Regions from separate parts of the Erwinia sp. 1181_3 genome, predicted to be linked through region 2. Evidence: predicted binding sites of a transcription regulator. Region 2 holds the regulator's gene; each other region holds the start of a gene.
What was found. Region 2 encodes PurR, which represses purine synthesis genes. Its sites were predicted from a motif close to CANGCAAACGTTTGCNTG; they were not measured.

Region 1 (3,175 bases), on a different contig from region 2:
AATGTTTACCAACTGCCGCCGCCATCAAAATTTCCTGCGAGGCTTGTTCAATCGGGAAGTCACCGCTCAGGCGACCTTCGTGCATCACCAGCACGCGGTCACTCATGCCCAGGACTTCCGGCATTTCGGAGGAGACGAGAATGATGCTCAACCCTTCCTGTTTAAACTGATTAATCAGCTGATAAATCTCTTTTTTCGCGCCAACATCGACGCCACGCGTTGGCTCATCCAGGATCAGCACTTTTGGCCGCGTCATCAGCCCGCGCGCAATGGCCACCTTTTGCTGGTTACCCCCTGAGAGCAAACCAATCGGCTGATTCATTGATGGCGTTTTAACGTTAAACAGCTTGATAAAATCACCGACCGCCTGCTGCTCTTCCGCATGTTTCAGGCGGCCCGCGCCATAGCTAAAATAGTTGAGGGCGGTCAGTGACATGTTCTCTTTCACCGACATACCCAGCACCAGACCATCACGCTTACGATCTTCAGAAATATAGACGATACCGTTGGCCAGCCCCTCTTCCGGGGAACGCGCGAAGACGGTTTTTCCGTCCAGCGTTACGCTACCACTGCTGCGTGACAAGGCGCCATACAGCACTTTCATCAGTTCGGTACGCCCCGCGCCCATCAGCCCGGACACACCCAAAATTTCGCCTTTACGCAGCGTAAAGCTGACATCCTCAACGCCGGAACCACTCAGATTCTCCACCTTCAGGCGAACCTCACCCGGTGCTTTATCCAGGCGTGGATACTGCTCTTCCAGCTTGCGGCCGACCATCATTTCAATCAGCGACTCTTCCGTCAGCTGAGCCACTTCACGTTCTGCAATAAACTGCCCGTCACGGAAGATGGTGACATCGTCGCAGATCTCAAAAATTTCTTTCATTCGGTGGGAGATATAAACAATGCCGCAGCCCTGCGCTTTCAGCTCGTTGATCACCCGGAACAGCGAAGCGGTCTCGGTATCCGTCAGCGCGTCCGTCGGTTCGTCCATGACGATCACTTTTGACTCGAAGCTCAGGACCTTGGCAATTTCCACCATCTGCTGGTCACCGATCGACAGATCACCCACCAGCTTATGGCTGCTGAAGCGCAGATTCAGGCGCTTCAGTAAGGCATCCGCCTCGGCATACATCTTTTTCCACTGGATGCGGCCAAAACGGTTAACAAATTCGCGACCCAAAAAGATGTTTTCCGCAATGCTCAACTGGGGGATCAGGTTCAGTTCCTGATGAATAATACCGATCCCGGCTTCCTGCGACTCTTTCGGCCCGTTAAAGGTGGTTTCCTGACCGAGCCATTCAAACGTGCCCGCATCACGGGCGTAGATCCCGGTAAGCACCTTCATCATGGTCGACTTACCCGCACCGTTCTCGCCCACCAGCGCCATCACGCGGCCAGGATAAACAGAGAGGGCGGCTCCCGACAGCGCCTTGACGCCCGGGAAGGCTTTATCAATGCCTTTTAATTGCAGTAAAGGTTGCATAACAGCCTCTAAAAGGTCACGCCAGCGATCAGGATGACATTCGCATACGGAGAACACTCTCCGCTGCGAATGACAGCCTGACTACGCTGAGTTTGGTGTTTGAACTGTTCGTGACTGACATAACTGATACTGATTGAATTACCCTGGTGTTGTTGCAGTAAGTCGAGCAGGGCGATCAATTCACTATGAAGCTGCGGATTATGCTGCTTAATTTCTTCCGCAATGATGGCACTCTCGACCTGCATCTCGCTGGTGACCGCCTGGGTAACCTGTAAAAATGTCGGAATTCCATGCGTCAACGCCAGATCAATACGCTGCGGACCTTGTGGGACCGGCAGGCCGGCATCGCCAATCACGATGCTGTCAGTATGACCGAGACGTGAAATCACGGACGAGATATCAGAATTCAGTAAGGTGCCTTTTTTCATTATTCACTCCAGAGCGAAACGTTTCGCTGAGGGCAGTGTAAGAAATGGTCAGGGGAAAACAATCATCAAATGTTGAAAATGTGATCGCCATCGAAACGTTTCGCTGACGCAGAGAGAGGATTTGTTTTAAGGAAAAAAATAGCCCTTTTATGTTACCGGTAAAGGGCCATGACTGAATGTAATGAATATCTGGAAGGTATAGCAGCTCACAAAATCTGGCTGAGATGAAGCTGTCCCATCAGCAGAGGGTTGTCTGCGTAGTCCACCGGAATAGCCACTACCGCCGGGCCCTGCACATCCATCGCTTTACGCAACGTCGGTTCCAGCATTTCTGCACTTTCCACAGCAAACCCCGCGGCACCAAACGACTCGGCGTAAGCTTTAAAATCGATCGGACCGAATTTCACCCCGGAAACCCGCTGATATTTCTTCTCTTCCTGCATCGCCACCATGTTGTAGCACTCATCCACCCAGATGATATGCAGCAAATTAGCGCCCAGCCGTACTGCCGTTTCCAGCTCCATACTCGATTGCAGGAACCCGCCATCCCCGGAGACCGACACCACTTTGCGCGACGGGTCCACCAGCCAGGCACCAATCGCCCAGGGCAGGGCAACGCCCATGGTTTGCTGACCGTTGGAGATCATGATCTGACGGGCGCGGAAGCTGTAAAGATAACGCGCGATCCAGATATGAAAGCTGCCCATATCCACCGTCAGGGTGACGTCACTGTTGATGATGTCCTGCATAGCACGCACGATGCGCAAAGGATGCAGGGCAAACTGATTCAGCTGATGGCCGCGCAGCGCCAGCAGTTCACGCTGTTGCTGGCGGTCGCTGAGGATCGCCGCCGCCTGTGGGCTAAGCGTTAACGGGCCGTGGATACGTGCCGTCAGTTTATCCAGCGTGGCAGCAATATCACCGACCAGCTCGGCATCAGGCTGATAACAGTTGTCGGTATCGGCGGGCAACACATCGATATGCACCAGGGTGGCTTTGCCACTGTTCCACATCGCAGGTTCATACTCTACCGGGCTGTAGCCAATGGTGATAATCAGGTCGGCTTCTCGCAGTAACCGATCGCCCGCCTGATTATTAAAGAGCCCGACACGCCCGGCAAAGCGGGAAAAATGCTCCTGCCGCACTGCACCTGCCGCCTGGTAGGTACTGGTGACCGGAATATGGCTACGCTCCAGCAGCTGATGCAGCGCATCGCTGTTGGCGGGCTGGCTGGCCATCAGGCCCAGCAGCAGCACCGGGT
Region 2 (3,175 bases):
GCCGCAGCGCACACACCCACGGCCTGAACAAAGCGAACGATCAGCAACCAGAAAGCCGACTCCACCCACAGCATGGCTGCACAACCAACGGCGAACAGACTCAAGCCCATCATCAACACCGGTTTGCGGCCGATGCGGTCTGACAACGGGCCCCAGACTAGCTGTGCGCAGGCAAACCCGGCGAGGAAGATACTTAAACTGGCGCTAATGGCGCCGGCTTCCGTCTGTAAGTCCTGTTGCATCACGCCAAACGCGGGTAGGTACATATCGGTAGCAAGAAAGCCCAGCATACTGAGCAGCGCAAGGTAAATCATAAATCCTTTGGAACGCATGGTTTTTAACTCTTATTAGACAATTTTTTTACGCGTGCAGTGTAATCGCGTGCTGACCCGTCTGTGAAACGCTAATATTCGTGGGTTGCGATGAAAAATATTGAAGGCGAATCATGTGGTCTGAACATTCTCTTGAAGTGGTTGATGCGGTGGCGAGGACGGGCAGCTTTACCGCTGCTGCGGCGGAATTGCATCGCGTCCCCTCCGCAGTAAGTTATACCGTGCGCCAGCTGGAAGCCTGGCTGGCCGTGAGTCTGTTTGAGCGTCGTCATCGTGATGTGGAGTTGACGGACGCCGGACGGGTTTTCATTGAAGAAGGTCGTGCTGTTATCAAAAAAATGCTCGCCACCCGCACACGCTGTCAACAGGTGGCTAACGGCTGGCGGGGACAAATCAATATTGCGGTCGACAGAATTGTGCGCCCGGCACGCACCCGGCAGCTGGTCGTGGATTTCTACCGGCATTTTCCGGATATGGAACTGCATATCATGCCGGAAGTGTTCAACGGTGTGTGGGATGCGCTGGCTGACGGTCGCGTCGATGTTGCGATCGGTGCGACTCAGGCGATCCCGGTACGAGGACGTTTTGCTTTTCGTGATATGGGAAGTCTTAACTGGCGCTGCGTGGTGAAAACGTCACATCCTCTGCTGAGCCATGAGGGACCGTTAAGCGAGACGTTAATCCGTGAGTGGCCATCGCTGGTGCTGGAAGATACCTCACGTGCCTTGCCGAAACGCACCACGTGGACATTAGATAATCAACGACGGCTGGTGGTGCCTGACTGGGAAAGTGCGTTTGACTGCCTGCGAGCCGGGCTGTGTGTTGGGATGGTACCCGGTCATTTTGCCCAGCCCTGGCTGCAACAAGGCGTGTTAGGAGAAGTGACGCTGACGTCCCCGTTTCCCGACAGTCCCTGTTATCTCAGCTGGTCGGAACAAAGCGCCTCACCGGCGCTAAGTTGGTTACTGGACTATCTGGGGAGCACAGAAACCCTGAATGCAGAGTGGTTAAGCGAACATCCTGGCCAGTGGCAGGTGAGTGATTAACGGCGGTAGTCGCGGAAAGGACCATCGGCAACGGAACGACGCTCGATCAGTGAAGGGTGAACTTCAATGGTTTGCGGATCTTCGCGCTTGCTGGTAATACGGTCCAGCAACATATCAAAAGCGGTTTCGCCCAGACGCTCTTTTGGCTGGTGGACGGTGGTCAGTGCGGGCGTAAAGTAGCGGGCGTTGCGCACGTTATCATAACCGATCACTGAAATATCCTGCGGTACGCGTAGCCCCATTTCATCTGCTGCGCAAATCGCGCCCATGGCCATAATATCACCGCCACAGAAAATGGCCGTTGGGCGCTGCTTCTGCGACAAAATTTGCTGCATGGCGCGATAGCCAGAATCAGGTTCAAAATCGCCCTGCACCAGCCATTCATCGCGCAAAGTGATGCCCGCTTCTGCCAGTGCCTTCAGGAATCCGGCATGGCGGCCACCGCCTGTATTACGCTCAAGCTGGCCTGGGATCGCGCCGATATCGCGGTGCCCGCGTTCGATCAGGTAGCGCCCCGCCAGGTAACCACCCTCAAAAGCATTATCAAGCACGGTATCAGTGAAATCACCGCGTGATTCGCCCCAATCCATGACGACCATCGGAATATTACGGTTATCTTCCAGCATAGAAATCAACGTGTCAGGATATTCTGAACACATCACCAGCAGCCCATCGACGCGTTTTTGCGCCATCATTGACAGATAGGCCTGTTGCTTTTGCAGGTTGTTGTGCGCATTGCCCAAAATCAGCGTATAGCCTTTGGCAAAGCAGCGGTTTTCTATTGCTTCAATGATCTCTGCAAAATAGGGCGCTTCACTGGATGTTGCCAGAAGGCCAATGGTTTTGGTGTGGTTGACCTTCAGACTGCGGGCTACGGCGCTGGGGGAATAATGCAATTCTTTGATTGCAACCCATACCGCTTCGCGCGTCTCTTCGGCTACAAAGCGCGTTTTGTTAATCACGTGAGACACAGTGGTGGTTGAAACACCGGCGCGCTTTGCCACATCCTTAATTGTTGCCATGAAAATCGTACTCCTGGTGTTATCGTAACATTTTGATAACTAATTGGTTAAACGTTTGCCTGGGTACAGCCATTCCTGCCCGACCAGAATTATTTTGGGTGCTGTCTCAAAGGGTCGGGAAGGGGTAAAATCGTCCGTAGAGTGACATGCAGTGCTGACTTTTACACGTTGCCAACGGTGTTGCGCAACGGAATAAAGAATTCTAACAAGGCTGCGCACAGAAAACGAGATTTTTACGGGTAACTGTGGGAAAATCTGTTGGCTTACTAATAACAAGGTTATTGAGGAGAGAGAATGAACACTGATATGAAAATGACGGCGCTGACCGTTGTGGGTTCACTGCTGATGATTATTGCGTTTAGTTTTACGGCGGTAATGCATTAATTCTTGCACGGGAGGAGGAAACTCTTCCCGAACCCACACGCATTATCGAATCGTTTTAGGCGTCATCATACGGCGCGCACCGATGTAATGTTCCTGCCAGTAATCTTCGCTCAACGCACTGACCTGAATATCTTTACCTGTCCGTGGAGACTGAATAAATTTCCCTCCACCCAGATAGACGCCAACATGATCTGCTGTGCCACGTCCGTTAATACGGAAGAAGACCAGATCACCTTTCTCTAACTGATCGCGCTTAATCGAAGCCGCATCACGCAGATGGTACATTTCATTAGCCGTGCGTGGGATCTTGAACTTCACCAGGTCTTTATAGGCATACCACACCAGACCACTGCAGTCGAAACCGGTTTTCGGAGAGGTGCCGCCCCATTGA
Region 3 (3,175 bases), on a different contig from region 2:
CTTCATCAGCTGCAGTGCTCTATCAGCCACATCTTGCGGTGCATCAACGTCGATGACCACGTAACCCATCTGCGGTGTCGTTTGCAGATACTGAGCGGAGATGTTGATACCCTGGTCAGCAAAGATCAGGTTGATCGCCGTCAGTACACCTGGACGGTTCTCATGGATGTGCATCAGACGGCTGGCATTCGCACCGTGCATTGGCAGCGAGGCTTCCGGGAAGTTAACCGCCGACAGTGTAGAGCCATTGTCAGAGTACTTGGCCAGTTTACCCGCGACTTCAATACCGATGTTCTCCTGAGCTTCCTGGGTCGACCCACCGATATGGGGTGTCAGGATCACGTTGTCGAACTCACACAGCGGTGAATTGAACGGATCGCTGTTGGTCGCAGGTTCTTCCGGGAAAACGTCAATCGCCGCGCCCGCCAGGTGCTTAGTGGCCAGCACGTGGCACAGCGCAGGAATATCCACCACGGTTCCGCGCGAGGCGTTAATCAGCAGTGCACCGGGCTTCATCAGCGCCAACTCTTCCGGGCCCATCATATTCTGGGTGGACTGCGTTTCAGGCACGTGCAGGCTCACAACATCGCTCATATTCAGCAGGTCAGAGAGATGCTGTACCTGCGTGGCATTACCCAGCGGCAGTTTGCTCTCAATATCGTAAAAGAACACATGCATACCCAGGCTCTCGGCGAGCACACCCAGCTGCATACCGATATGACCGTAACCAATGATGCCCAGCTTTTTGCCGCGTGCTTCATAGGAACCCACAGCCAGTTTATGCCACTCGCCACGGTGTGCTTTCGCATTGGCCGCCGGAACACCGCGCAGCATCAGCAACAGCTCACCGATCACCAGTTCAGCTACGGATCGGGTATTGGAGAAAGGTGCGTTAAACACCGGAATACCACGCTTCGCTGCCGCATTCAGATCAACCTGGTTTGTCCCGATGCAGAAACAGCCAACGGCAACCAGTTTTTCTGCCGCAGCAAAGATCTCTTCGGTAAGGTTGGTGCGCGAACGCAGCCCGATGAAGTGCGCATCACGGATGGATTCTTTCAGTGTTTCGCTATCCAATGCGCCCTTGTGAAATTCAATGTTGGTGTAGCCAGCAGAGCGCAGATTATCAACTGCACTCTGGTGAACGCCTTCCACCAGCAGGAATTTAATTTTGTCTTTCTCCAGTGATACTTTTGCCATTTCCCGACCCTATTTAGCAGACTTCAGATGTGGCTTAATCCCTGTCATTGTTCTCGTTGACCAACATAATCGCTGTCGGCTGCAATGGGAAAAACGCGGGGATATAAGATAGCCTTCTGTCAAAATAACAAAATCTACGCTGGCGGCAATACAAACGATTGCCTGGCCTCCAGCATGGCGCCCCCGACTCACAGAACATTGCGGCAGAAAATCATGGTGCAACGTGAACCTTCAGGAGGATCGCGCCTCAGGCAGCAACTATGTGACATAAGTCACTAAATTTCGCCTGCAAAAGAAAAGATGTTTTTCGCATAAAAATAACCGGCACCCGCGGGTGCCAGAGAGATCATTTCTGAATAGTTTGCACGCCGTTGGCTGTACCGATCAGCGCCACATCGGCACCACGGGCACCAAACAGACCCACAGTGACTACGCCTGGCAGCGCGTTAATTGCTGCTTCCAGCCGAATGGGGTCAATGATTTTGAGATTATGAACATCAAGAATAATGTTTCCATTGTCGGTCACCACGTTCTGGCGGTACTCCGGCTGACCACCGAGCTTCACCAGTTCGCGAGCAACGTACGAGCGCGCCATCGGGATAACTTCTACAGGCAGAGGGAAACGCCCCAGCACATCGACCTGCTTGGATGCATCCGCAATACAGATAAAGCGGTCGGCAACGGCTGCAATAATTTTCTCGCGCGTCAGCGCTGCGCCGCCGCCCTTGATCATCTGCATCTGCCCGTTAATCTCATCGGCACCGTCAACATAGACCGCCAGCTGATCGATCTCGTTAAGATCGAAGACATGGATGCCGTAGCCTTTCAGTTTGGCCGTGGAAGCTTCTGAGCTGGAGACCGCTCCTTCAATCTGATGTTTAATCGACGCCAGTGCATCAATGAAATGGGCAGCAGTCGACCCGGTGCCAACGCCAACGATAGTGCCCGGAGTGACGTAATCCAGAGCTGCCCAGCCGACAGCTTTTTTCAGTTCGTCTTGTGTCATGGTATGTTTAAAACCTGTGAGCCACTGTGTGCGCGTAGTATAAAGCAAGGCTGGGCAAAATCACCGCCTTCCACGGCGTTTGATTCACAGGATTGGAACACACCCCACAAAGTGGTTGATTCGTAAAGTGGCGTAAGCTATACCCCCAATCTATGGCATAGTGCACAACCACACCTGAAAGAGAGTAGAACGATTAATGAAACGCCCGGATTATCGAACGCTTCAGGCGCTGGATGCAGTGATTCGCGAGCGCGGCTTTGAACGTGCCGCGCAAAAGCTCTGTATTACCCAGTCTGCGGTCTCACAGCGCATTAAGCAGCTTGAGAATATGTTTGGCCAGCCTTTGCTGGTGCGAACCGTACCGCCGCGCCCAACGGAACAGGGCCAGAAACTGCTGGCGTTATTGCACCAGGTAGAACTGCTGGAAGAAGAGTGGTTGGGTGACGATAATAGCGGCACCACGCCGTTACTGCTGTCGCTGGCGGTGAACGCCGACAGTCTCGCGACCTGGCTGCTGCCCGCGCTGAAAACCGTGCTGACTGATTCGCCAGTACGCTTGAATCTTCAGGTGGAAGATGAAACCCGCACCCAAGAACGCTTGCGTCGTGGTGAAGTGGTCGGTGCCGTCAGTATCCAGCCACAGCCGTTGCCGAGCTGTCTGGTCGATCAGCTCGGTGCGCTCGACTATCTGTTTGTCGGTTCAAAAGAGTTTGCTGCCCGCTACTTCCCAAATGGCGTGACGCGCTCTGCGCTGCTGAAAGCACCCGCCGTGGCGTTTGACCATCTGGATGATATGCATCAGGCGTTTTTACAGCAAAACTTTGATCTGTCACCGGGCAGCGTGCCCTGCCATATCGTCAACTCGTCAGAAGCTTTTGTGCAGCTGGCCCGTCAGGGAACCACCTGCTGTATGATCCCGCATTTGCAGATTGAGCGCGAACTGGCGGAAGGGGAATTGATTGATTTAAC

Region 1: a site for PurR is predicted at 1,926-1,943, ahead of rbsD (D-ribose pyranase). Genes of this name have one in related genera too.
Region 3: a site for PurR is predicted at 1,348-1,365, ahead of serA (phosphoglycerate dehydrogenase). Genes of this name have one in related genera too.

What each region holds. Positions count from the first base shown of each region.
Region 1 is NZ_VTDE01000013.1:5,461-8,635, forward strand. It holds gene rbsA (ribose ABC transporter ATP-binding protein RbsA) at 1-1,486, opposite strand, end outside; gene rbsD (D-ribose pyranase) at 1,495-1,914, opposite strand; gene alsS (acetolactate synthase AlsS) at 2,121-3,175, opposite strand, start outside.
Region 2 is NZ_VTDE01000004.1:389,507-392,681, reverse strand. It holds gene punC (purine nucleoside transporter PunC) at 1-332, opposite strand, end outside; gene punR (DNA-binding transcriptional activator PunR) at 446-1,378, shown strand; gene purR (HTH-type transcriptional repressor PurR) at 1,375-2,400, opposite strand; gene cydH (cytochrome bd-I oxidase subunit CydH) at 2,695-2,784, shown strand; gene FY046_RS13770 (C40 family peptidase) at 2,827-3,175, opposite strand, start outside.
Region 3 is NZ_VTDE01000003.1:305,887-309,061, forward strand. It holds gene serA (phosphoglycerate dehydrogenase) at 1-1,200, opposite strand, end outside; gene rpiA (ribose-5-phosphate isomerase RpiA) at 1,547-2,206, opposite strand; gene FY046_RS09840 (LysR family transcriptional regulator ArgP) at 2,403-3,175, shown strand, end outside.